DNA from 2 places in the Diaphorobacter sp. JS3051 genome. Region 2 is predicted to be linked to the other one. Evidence: predicted binding sites of a transcription regulator. Region 2 holds the regulator's gene; the other holds the start of a gene.
The links. The regulator FNR, encoded in region 2, switches genes on or off when oxygen is low (the NO sensors DNR and NnrR bind a similar motif). The targets are predictions, from matches to a motif close to TTGATNNNNATCAA.
Positions count from the first base shown of each region.

Region 1: I3K84_RS09685 (CZB domain-containing protein) is a predicted target of FNR. The motif match lies at 2,673-2,686, and genes of this name have one in related genera.

Region 1 is NZ_CP065406.1:2,022,266-2,028,307, forward strand. Features, by position in the region: gene gspD (type II secretion system secretin GspD) at 1-537, shown strand, start outside; gene I3K84_RS09680 (GspE/PulE family protein) at 550-1,938, shown strand; gene I3K84_RS09685 (CZB domain-containing protein) at 2,069-2,593, opposite strand; gene I3K84_RS09690 (LLM class flavin-dependent oxidoreductase) at 2,789-3,820, shown strand; gene gspF (type II secretion system inner membrane protein GspF) at 3,882-5,111, shown strand; gene I3K84_RS09700 (5'-nucleotidase) at 5,108-6,042, shown strand, end outside.
Region 2 is NZ_CP065406.1:3,770,754-3,776,795, reverse strand. Features, by position in the region: gene I3K84_RS17970 (sulfite exporter TauE/SafE family protein) at 586-1,305, opposite strand; gene hemN (oxygen-independent coproporphyrinogen III oxidase) at 1,309-2,691, opposite strand; gene fnr (fumarate/nitrate reduction transcriptional regulator Fnr) at 2,863-3,606, shown strand; gene I3K84_RS17955 (hypothetical protein) at 3,648-3,935, opposite strand; gene I3K84_RS17950 (FixH family protein) at 4,012-4,290, opposite strand; gene ccoG (cytochrome c oxidase accessory protein CcoG) at 4,352-5,794, opposite strand; gene ccoP (cytochrome-c oxidase, cbb3-type subunit III) at 5,879-6,042, opposite strand, start outside.

The DNA of each region.
Region 1 (6,042 bases), 1.7 Mb from region 2:
ACGATGTACCAGGAGGTCTCCAAGGTTGCGGAGAGCACGCTGTCCAATGCCAACGGCCCCTCCACGAGCAAGCGCTCCATCGAGTCCACGGTGCTGGTGGATGACGGCAGCGTGATCGTGATCGGCGGCCTGCTGGAAGACAGCTATGCGCTGGGCCAGGACAAGGTGCCCGTGATGGGCGACCTGCCCGTGGTGGGCGGGCTGTTCCGCAATGAAAAGCGCACGCGCCAGAAGACCAACCTGATGGTCTTCCTGCGCCCCATGGTGATCCGCGACAGCGCCACCAGCGACGCGCTGATGGTGGACCGCTACGAGGCCATTCGCGCGCTGCAGCAAAGCACGCAGCCCGCGCCCAGCACGATGATGAGCGGTGTGTCCGAGGCGCCGGTGCTGCCGCCCCTGCCCACCCCCGCCTCGTCCGCCGCGCCCGTGCAGCCCGCGGCCGCACCTGCGCCGCTGGCGCCGCTCGCACCCCAGCCGCCCGCGCGCACCGCCACGCCGCCCAGCATGGGCCAGTCGCCCTACAGCCCGCAGTAAGGGGCCCGCCGCATGCGCCACCCCCTGCCCTACGCATTTGCGCGCAGCAGCCAGCTGCTGCTGGAAGATGACGGCCAGCAGCTCGTGCTGTGGCACGGCCCGCAGCCGGACGCTGGCGCGCTGTCCGAAGTGCTGCGCAAGCATGCCGTGCACCAGTTCATGCCGCTGGACGCCCCCACGCTGGCGCAGCGCATCAGCGCGGCGTATTCGCAAAGCGAGTCCAGCGCGGCCACGGTGGTGAGCGAGGTGGAGGAAGGCGCCGACCTCTCGCGCATGATGCAGGAGCTGCCCGCCGTGGAAGACCTGCTGGAGTCCGCGGGCGACGCGCCCATCATCCGCATGCTCAACGCCCTGCTCACGCAGGCCGTGCGCGACGGCGCGAGCGACATCCACATCGAGCCCTACGAGCGCCACTCCAGCGTGCGCTTTCGCGTGGACGGCACGCTGCGCGAGGTGGTGCAGCCCAACCGCGCGCTGCACGCCGCGCTGATCAGCCGCCTGAAGATCATGGCGGACCTGGACATCTCCGAAAAGCGCCTGCCGCAGGACGGGCGCATCAGCCTGCGCCTGGGCACCCGCGCCGTCGACGTGCGCGTATCCACGCTGCCCAACGCCCATGGCGAGCGCGCCGTGCTGCGCCTCTTGGACAAGAGCGAGAGCAAGCTGAACCTGGAGGCCGTGGGCATGCAGGGCGAGGTGCTGGCGCGGCTCGCGCACCTGATCCAGCAGCCGCACGGCATCATCCTCGTGACCGGCCCCACGGGCTCGGGCAAGACCACCACGCTGTACGCGGCGCTGGCGCGGCTGGACGCCGCGCGCAGCAACATCATGACGGTGGAAGACCCCATCGAGTACGAGCTGCCCGGGGTGGGCCAGACGCAGGTCAACGCCAAGATCGACCTGACGTTTGCCAAGGCCCTGCGCGCCATCCTGCGCCAGGACCCCGATGTGATCATGATCGGCGAGATCCGCGACTTCGAGACCGCGCAGATCGCCATCCAGGCCTCGCTCACCGGCCACTTGGTGCTGGCCACGCTGCACACCAACGACGCGGCCAGCGCCATCACGCGCCTGACCGACATGGGAGTGGAGCCGTTCCTGCTGTCCTCGTCGCTGCTGGGGGTGCTGGCGCAGCGCCTGGTGCGCAAATATTGCGGCGAGTGCCACGGCGCAGGCTGCGACCACTGCGGCCATACCGGCTACGCGGGGCGCACCGGCGTGTTCGAGCTGCTGGTGGTGGACGACGCCATCCGCGCGCAGATCCACAACCAGGCCCCGGAGGCCGAGGTGCGTACCCAGGCCCTGGCCGGCGGCATGACGCTGATGCGCGACGATGGCGAGCGGCTGATCCACGCCGGCATCACCAGCCGCGAAGAAGTGCTGCGTGTAACGCGCGACTGAGCGGACAGGCCGCAGCGGCGCCTTTCAAAAACAGGAGCGCGGCGCGCTTGCCAAGTCTGGGTTTTCAATACGAATTGCATTGAAAACCATTACAGACAAGCGCCAATAGCTCCTATATCAATAGCGCATTTCAGCGTTCACCTGCGGCCATCGGCTGGGGAGGACGCTTCCCGTGGTCCAGCCCGCGCTGCAGCTCCTTGAGCAGCAGCACCACCTGGCGCGACGCATGCTGGCAGCTCTTGAACGCCTGATCGGCCCGCAATTGATCGCCCTGCGCCAGATGCGTCAGCAGCACAGCCGCCTGGTGGTGAAAGTACTGGTGGCGGCGCATCAGCATGTCGAAAGCAGGAAAGTGCCCCAGCGCCACGCGCCCGCTGCCGTGCAGCCAGCGGCCCAGCTCGGAACAGGTGTCGTCCACCACCGTTTCGGGACGCAGCTGTTCGTCGCGCGCGCCCGCCAGCGCTTGGGCCAGCCAGGGCAGCCAGCGCTCGTGCATGACGATGGCAGCCTCGATGTCGAACGCCGCCAGGAGCCGCGAAGCCTCTTCGTCGTACAGCACCAGCGCGCTGGCCTCGCTCGCAGGCAGCGAAGTCCAGTCCTCAGGCGCGGCCAGGCCGTCGGCACGCGGCTGAAACAAACGGCTGAAGAACCCCATAGACACCCCCCGCACGCCCCGTGCATCACTTCCTGGCAGCGTCGCACAGGACGCCAAAAGTGACAATATGTTTCGTGTGTTGATTTAAAACAAATTCAGTATATCAATAGCAAAACGCTATGCACCATGCGGGAACCTCTGCCCACCATACCCACGGCGCAGCACGGATTTCACCCGCCGCCCACAATCGGTGCCATGACCACACATTCCCTGCCTTTACTTTCCATGCTTGATCTCGTGGCCGTGCGCGAGGGCGGCACCGTGGCCCAGGCACTGCAGATCGCCGTGCAGACGGCGCAGCATGTGGAGGCGCTGGGCTTCAAGCGCTACTGGCTGGCCGAGCACCACAACATGCCGGGCATCGCCAGCTCTGCCACGGCCGTGCTGGTCGGCCACGTGGCCGGGGCCACGCGGTCCATCCGCGTGGGCTCGGGCGGCATCATGCTGCCCAACCATGCGCCGCTGGTGGTGGCCGAGGCCTTCGGCACGCTGGCCGAGCTCTACCCCGGCCGTATCGACCTGGGGCTGGGCCGCGCACCCGGCACCGACGGCGCCACCATGCGCGCCCTGCGCCGCGACCGCGTGGAGACCGAGGCCGACTTCCCCCGCGACGTGGCCGAGCTGCAGCAGCTCTTGGCGCCCGCGCAGCCGGGCCAGCGCATCACCGCCGTGCCGGGCGCCGGCACGCAGGTGCCCCTCTGGCTGCTGGGCTCCAGCCTGTTCTCGGCGCAGCTGGCGGCGCAGATGGGCCTGCCCTATGCCTTCGCCTCGCACTTCGCGCCGCGCATGCTGCACGCGGCCATCGACATCTACCGCCGGCTGTTCCGCCCCTCGCCAGCCTGTGCCAAGCCCTACGTGGTGATCGGCGTGCCCGTGATCGCCGCACCCACCGATGACGAGGCGCAGTACCTGGCCAGCAGCACCTACCAGCGCGTGCTGGGCATTCTCACCGGCCAGCGCGGACTGCTGCAGCCGCCCGTAGAGGGTTATCTGCAGAGCCTCGCGCCGCAGGAGCGCGCCGCCGTGGCCGACTTCCTCGCGGTCGGCGTGGTCGGTGGCCCGCAGACCGTGCGCGCGGGCCTGCAGGCGCTGGTGGCCGCCACGCAGGCCGACGAATTCATGCTGGTGAGCGACGTGTACGACCCGGCGCTGCGCCTGCGCTCGCTGGACATCACCGCCCAGGCGCACGCGGCACTGTCACCCGCAGCGGCTACCATGGCGGGCTGAACGGGTCGACTGCGGCCCGCCCAGTTTGCCCCTGCTCGCCCACCGCCGCTGACTTTCCCGCATGCCCGCCTATTCCTTCGAAGCCCTGGACGCCCAAGGCCATGTGCGCCGCGGCACCCTGGAGGCCGACAGCCCCAAGGCCGCCCGCAGCCTGCTGCGCGCCCAGGCCCTGGTGCCCCTGGATGTGGAGGCGCTGGCCGCTGGCACCGCCCCCGGAACACCCCCCACGCTGGCGCAGCGGCTGTTCACGCGGCCGGTGTTCAACGCCACGGGGCTGGGCGTGTGGACGCGCCAGCTCGCCGGGCTGGTGGGCTCGGGCCTGCCGCTGGAGCGTGCGCTGACCGCGCTCGCCGAAGAGGCGGACGACGAGCGCCAGCGCCACCTGCTGGCCGCGCTGCGCGCCGAGGTCAACGCCGGCTCCACCTTCGCGCGCGCGCTGGCGCAGCACCCGCGCGAGTTCTCCGACATCTACTGCGCCGTGATCGGCGCGGGCGAGTCCAGCGGCGGCCTGGCCGAAGTGCTGGACAGCCTGGCGGACGATCTGGAGCAGCGCCAGGCCTTGCGCGCCAAGCTCATCGGCGCCGCGCTGTACCCGGCCATCGTCACCGTGATCGCGATCGTCATCGTGCTGTTCCTGGTGGGTTATGTGGTGCCGCAGGTGGCCAGCGTATTCGCGGGCACCAAGCGCGCCCTGCCCTTCCTCACGGTGGCCATGCTGGCCTTGAGCGACGTGGTGCGCAACTACGGCTGGGCGTTGCTGGGCGGGCTGGTCCTGCTGGCGTTCGGCGCCCGCGCCGCGCTGGCCCAGCCGCGGCTGCGCGAGAAGTTCGACGCCGCCTGGTTGCGCCTGCCGCTCGTCGGCAAGCTGGCGCGCGGCTACAACGCGGCGCGTTTCGCCGGCACATTGGCCATGCTGGCAGGCGCGGGCGTGCCCATTCTCAAGGCGCTGCAGGCCGCGGCCGAGACGCTGAACAACCGCGCCCTGCGCGCGGACGCACTCGACGCGCTGGTGCTGGTGCGCGAGGGCGCGCCGCTGGCCTCGGCCCTGGCGCAGAAAAAGCGGTTCCCCGGCCTGGTGGCCATGTTCGCGCGGCTGGGCGAACAGACGGGCCAGTTGCCCACCATGCTGCAGCGCGCCGCCACGCAATTGGGCACCGAGGTGCAGCGCCGCGCCATGCAACTGGCCACGGTGCTGGAGCCGCTGCTCATCGTGGCCATGGGCGGCATCGTGATGCTGATCGTGCTGGCGGTGCTCATGCCGATCATCCAGCTCAACCAGTTCGTCAAATGAGCGCCACTCTGCAGGACAAGCTCGTCGTCGCGATCTCCTCGCGCGCGCTGTTCGACTTCGAGGAAGAAAATCGCCTGTTCGAGGCCGGCGACGAGCAAGCCTACATGCGCCGCCAGCTGGAGCTGGTGCATGAGCCCGCGCGCCCCGGCATTGCCTTCCCTCTGGTGAGAAAGCTGCTGGCGTTCAACACGCCCGATGCCGCGCGCGTCGAGGTGGTCATGTTGTCGCGCAACGACCCTGCCAGCGGCATGCGCGTGTTCGCCTCGGCCAAGGCGGCGGGCATGCGCATCGAGCGCGGCGTGTTCACGCGCGGGCGCAACCCGTTTTCCTATCTGCGGCCATTGGGCGCGCACCTCTTCCTTTCAGCCAACGAGACGGATGTGCGCGAGGCGCTGTCCATCGGCTTTCCCGCCGCGCGGGTGATGATCGACTCCACGCCCGCCGGGGACCGCTATCCGCGCGAAGTGCGCATCGCCTTCGACGGCGACGCGGTGCTGTTCTCCGACGAGGCCGAGCGCGTGTACCAGCAGGGCGGCCTGCCGGCCTTCCTGCAGCACGAGGTGTCCCATGCCGCCACGCCGCTGGCCGAAGGGCCGTTCAAGCCGCTGCTGGCCGCGCTGCACCGGCTGCAGCAGCAGGCGGACGCCTCGCAGATGCGCATCCGCACCGCGCTGGTCACCGCGCGCAGCGCACCGGCGCACGAGCGCGCGATCCGCACGCTGCTCGACTGGGGCATCACCGTGGACGAGGCCATGTTCCTCGGCGGGCTGGAAAAAGGCCCCTTCCTGCGCGAGTTCGAGCCCGACTTCTTCTTCGATGACCAGACGGGCCACGTGGCGTCCGCCGCACGCCATGTTCCGGCGGGGCATGTCAGCAGCGGCATCGCCAACACAGCGGCCGCGCTACAGGGTGATACAGCCCGCCCCCCGCG
Region 2 (6,042 bases):
TGTCTGCGGTGCTGCCGGGCTTTATATTTCCTTGAACCAATGCTCATTGAGCACGGGCTTGGTACATTGCCCGGTGAGCGTGATCATCTCGCGTCAGATGAACCCAACGCCTGGCTGCCCTCGCCCACCTGAACCCCCGGTTCAGGATGCCGGTCCGGTGGCATTCGCAGACACCTTTTTCTCCGGTAATCGCTTGCGCCCTCGCTCCGGGTGAGTGCCAGCGACCTCAATACCTGCTCAGAAAATCCGGCGCTCCGCGGCCAGCGCGCGCAACCCACCCATCTGCAAGGCACAGAGCAGACCTTGGTAGTCGTCGCACCGATGCCAAATATCCTGGCGTGGTTCGGGCGTTTCCCAGTCCTTCGGCAATCTCACTGATACGCAACGCGCGCCCCAGACGCACGATGGCGCATCCAGTAAGGCAGAGATGCGTAGCTGGATTTCTCCACGTCGATGAGAACAGACTCGTCACTTCCGCTGGTAGAGATCTGACAGCGATACGTCACGCCTGAGCGTCTCAGTGTGCACCATTCGCTTGCCACGGCATGCTTCGCGGAGCCGCTGTGGTTCCACAAAACGCTGTTTTCAGGGCACGCACCACGGCGCCGGCTGCCCATGGACAACCTCCATCCACAGCGCCCATGCACCCAGGGAAAAAAGCACACCACCTGCCAGCCGAGACCCCCACGCCCCACCCTTCACGCCGATCCAAGCGCGAATGCGGCCAAAAGTCCACGGCCCCAGCACCAGCCATACACCGCTTCCCACGCCAAACAGGACCATGCACAAGGCTCCGCGGAGCACGCTTCCGCTGAGAGCGGCAGTCAACAGTGCGGTATACAGAAGGCCGCATGGCAGGAGCGCCCAGGCCACACCCGCGGTCAGGAGCCCGCCAGGCCGAGAGACCAAGGGCTTGACCTTCGCCCAGGCAGCACGCCCCGCCCGCTCAACCCACAAGGGCTGCTGCGCTTGCACCATCATCATCCCGCCCCACGCGAGGATGAGCACGTGCATCAGCGTCCAAAGGGGGCGCAATGCCGAGGTGCTTTGCCCCAGCCACGCGAGTTGCTCCATGGCCAGCGCAACCACCGCCCCTGCGGCGCCGTAGCCAATCAGGCGCCCCACGTGAAACTGCGCTACCCGTTGGAGGATTCCGCGGCGGGGCGCCCATTGAATGGTGTGGGTGGCGTCCGGCGTGCCACCCAGCCCCGTAAGCGCCGCGCAGGGAACAGAACACATCGCCAAACAGTGAGCCCCTCCCATCAGCCCCATCAGGAAGGCCGTCGTGGCCAGCGCCCACAGCATGGGTCAAATAATCCGGGAAAAGCGAGCGCGGTTACGGTCAGCCTGCAGATACTTGTCGAACACCATGGCCACACCGCGCACGAAATACCACCCCATGGGCGTAACTTCAACGCCCTCATCACTAATTTTCACTAAGCCCTGAGCCGCCATTTCTTGCAGTTGCTGTAATTCCGCATCGAAATAACTGCGGAAATCAATCAGCCAAGACTGTTCCAACGGCTCAAACAGCAACTCACCTTGGCACATCAACGCCATGATGACTGCGCGGCGCACCAAGTCGTCCTTGGTCAACGCCAGCCCGCGCACCACAGGCAAATGCCCCTGGTTAATGCAGTCGTAATACTCGTCCAGCGTTTTCACGTTTTGGCTGTAAGTAGCGCCCACGCGCCCGATGGCAGAAACGCCCAGACCAATCAGGTCGCAATCGGGCTGCGTGCTATAGCCTTGGAAATTGCGGTGCAGCCTGCCTTGCCGCTTGGCCACCGCCAGCGCATCGTCTGGCAGAGCAAAATGGTCCATGCCCACGTAGACGTAGCCGGCTTCTTGGAACACATCAAGTGACCGGGCCAACATGGACACCTTGGCCGAAGCCATGGGCAACTCGGCCGTGATGATGCGTCGCTGCGATTTGAAGCGTTCTGGCAAGTGAGCGTACGCATACAGCGCGATCCGGTCTGGCCGCAGCTCGGCTACCTGCTCCAAGGTGCAATCAAACGACTCCGGTGTCTGTCGCGGCAGCCCGTAGATCAAATCCACGTTCACCGATTCAAACCCGAGCTTGCGAGCCGCATCGACCAACGCGAACACCTTTTCGGCAGGCTGAATGCGGTGCACGGCCTTTTGTACTTCAGGGTCGAAATCCTGCACGCCAAAGCTCAGGCGATTGAAACCCAGCTCCGCCAACAATCCCAGCCGCGCTTCATCCACGGTCCGGGGGTCCACTTCTATGGAGTACTCCCCCCCAGGAACAAGGACGAAACTGCGCCTCAGCATGCCCATCAGTTCGCGCAAACCGTCATCCGTCAGAAAAGTAGGCGTGCCGCCGCCGAAATGCAGCTGGCTCACATGCTGACCCACACCGCAGTGCGCCGTATGCAGGTCGATTTCACGGCTGAGGTAACGCAAGTAGACCTCTGTCCGCTCTGGATGCCGGGTAATGATTTTGTTACACGCGCAGTAATAGCACAGCGATTCACAAAACGGGATGTGGACATAAAGCGACAAAGGCATCGCCTTGGCTACCGACCCCACGCGACGCTGCTGCAGCGCAAGGATGTATTCCCGCTCGCCAAAAGCCTCGACAAAACGATCAGCAGTCGGATAAGAGGTGTAGCGCGGCCCTGGGACGTCAAAGCGACGCAGGAGCTCTGTTGTAACAACGGTCATGACGGGATTCCTTGCACTTTCATATCACTGTGCCGTAGAGTCCCCCATGAGTCCTTGACGTTGATCAAGCGCCCATGAGGTCCTTGTGGCGACAATTTGACTTCGGCTCAAAGTCGTCCGGCGGCCTACGGCATTCCATGTCTCCCAGCCGTTCAGAGGTAAGCTCAAGCCATGAACAGGGTTCCCATGCATACGAATCTCCAGACCATCAAAGTTGCCTGCTCAAACTGCAATCTGCGTGAGCTGTGCATGCCCGTGGGTCTGGACGACCAGCAACTCAAGCGCATCGATGACATTGTTGCTGTACGACGCAAGATCAAGCGTGGCGGCACGCTTTTCCGGAACGGTGAACCCTTCACATCCCTTTTTGCCATCCGCACCGGATTCTTCAAGACCTGTGTCGCCACCGAGGACGGTCGCGATCAAGTGACGGGTTTTCAAATGGCGGGCGAAATCATTGGCCTGGATGGCATCGTGAGTGACCGTCACACTTGCGATGCGGTAGCGCTTGAAGACGCCGAAGTATGCGTCATGCCTTTCGATCGTATTGAAGAGTTGTCGCGCGAAGTTACGGCACTACAGCACCATGTGCACAAGATCATGAGCCGCGAGATTGTTCGCGAGCATGGGGTCATGCTGTTGCTGGGGAGTATGCGTGCTGAGGAACGCCTTGCCGCATTCCTGTTGAATCTCGTACAACGCTTGCATGCCCGGGGTTTCTCGCAATCCGAATTGGTGCTGCGCATGACACGTGAAGAGATCGGCAGCTACCTAGGATTGAAACTGGAAACCGTCAGCCGCACGTTTTCCAAGTTCGTGGAAGAAGGTATTGTGGAAGTAAAACAGCGCCATGTGCGCATCGTCGATACCGATGCGCTGAAGCGCATTGTCAACAGCCAGCAAGCCTGCCATTAAGCTTCGGTTTTTTGCTCATTCATAACTGATCGGCGGAAAGATCAGGAAACGTATTTGGCGCAATCAGCCGGCCGCGCCCCTTTGGGCACGGGGCAGCGATTCAACTCAAAGGGCGAGAGTGACAACAGCGTCGTCAATGCGCTGGAAGCCATGAGTACGAACCAGAACGTGAAGAAGGCGATGGTATACACACCTTCGCGCGAGAGATGCAGGGGTTGATCAAACCACTGCAGCGCTTCTGGATCCACGAAGGCGAACACCACCATTTCCATGACGCCCGCCATCAAAAAGGCCGGCCACGCGATCCACATCAATCGTTGCATCCACATTCGCCCATCTCCTAGCAGGTGTAGTTGACAGCCTAGCATCTGTTCTCCGGCATGCAAAGAGGACTCGCCCTGCCGGTCAGCGCGGTTGATCCTCCAGCGGAGTAGCTGCATGGTTGCGCCCCTTCATGGCAGGCGTCATGTCGCCCCCAGACTCCTTCAGGGTCTCGTTGATGTTCAAGCCCCGTTGGTAATAGTCTTCCGCGATGACGGGGTCGGGTTTGCTCACGGCCAGCCAGAGGGTCACGAAGCCCGCAATGATGACAATCACCGGCCCCGCGATGACAAGCCAGACATGGCCAAACGTCCACCAAGGCTTTCCGTCGTCGTCCAGTTTCATGGGGGAATTACTCAACATTTATATTAACTCCTCGCTCATTTATGAGCACAGCTTGTTCATTTGTATTCCACGACCGCCTTCAGCGGGGTACGAGGAATACGGATTTCTCTGCCACTTGGGCTTTATCACCCTGCGCTTGAATATCGAAATACACCGTATGCGATCCAGGAGATGCTGAGCCATACGGAATTTGAAGACGGACAACCACCCATCGGGATTCCGCCGGTCCAATGTCAATTGCGGTCTCGGACGCCACTTCCAGCCCTTCCATGCCGTGGGCGCTGATGGTGTAGCGCTGCGCCCCCTCCGTGGCGTTCATGATCTGCAGCCGGTAGATATTTTCAAGCTTGCCTCCCGCCACGATGCGCGAGAGCGCAGCGCGGTCGCGCACGATGTCCACCTTCAACGGGGTGCGTACCACCAAGCTGGCCAGCATGCCGACGCACAACACCACCAGCACCGCTGAATAGAACAACACACGGGGTCGCAGCACGCGTTTGAGCATTTGCGACTGGGTCCAGTGGTTCTTGACGCCGTTCTGCGTTGAGAAGCGAATCAGCCCGCGCGGATACTTCATCTTATCCATCACGGTATTGCAAGCGTCCACGCAGAGACCGCAACCAATGCATTCGTATTGCAGTCCGTTGCGAATATCGATACCCGTTGGGCAGACCTGGACACACAGCGTGCAATCGATGCAGTCACCCAGTCCCGCAGCTTTGTGGTCTACGGTCTTGTTACGGGGCCCGCGAGGCTCGCCGCGCTCAGGATCGTAAGAGACGACCAGCGTGTCCCTGTCGAACATTGCGCTTTGGAAACGCGCATAAGGGCACATGTATTTGCACACCTGCTCGCGCAGGAATCCTGCGTTGCCGTACGTGGCCAACCCATAGAAGATCACCCAGAATATCTGCCACCCTCCTTGCAGGGCCAGCAACTCTCCCCCCAGCTCGCGAATCGGAACGAAATAGCCCACGAAGGTGAAGCCGGTCCAGAATGCGACCGCAATCCAAATGGCTTGCTTGACAGATTTTTTCCAGATCTTCTCAAATGTCCACGGACCATTGTCCAGGCGCATACGGGCACTGCGGTCGCCTTCGACTTTGTGCTCGATCCACATGAACATTTCCGTGTATACGGTCTGGGGACAGGAGAAGCCGCACCACAGGCGTCCCGCCACTGCGGTAAACAGAAAAAGCGACAGCGCGGAAATAATCAGCAAACCCGTCAGATAAATGAAGTCCTGCGGGTAAAGCACCAAACCAAAAATATAGAAACGGCGTGCTCCGAGGTCAAAGAGCACCATCTGGCGCTGCCCCCACTCCAGCCATGGCAGGCCATAGAAAACCAGCTGTGTCAGAAACACCATCGCCCAACGCCAACGTGCGAACACTCCACTTATCGAGCGTGGATAGATTTTCTTTTGCGCCTCATAGAGCGAAATGACCTCGGTCTGCGAACTTTCGGCCCCCACTGGCGTGATAGGAATCACCTTACGGGGCTGACCTTCGGCTGGCTTCATGGTGGAATCTCAAAAAGGAAGTGCAACTTCCAAAACGCAAAACGGCCGGCGCCCCTCGACGGGGAGCCGGCCGCACAGGGAGCATCAGCGCGGGGCGCCGGCCTTATTGGACAAACCCCAGACGTATGCCGTCAACACCTTGATCTGTGCATCGGTCAACTTGCCCGTTTGGGCAGGCATCTCGTTGGTCTTGCCATTGTTGATCATAGCGGTGATGGCAGCTTCGCCCCAGCCATGCAGCCAGATGT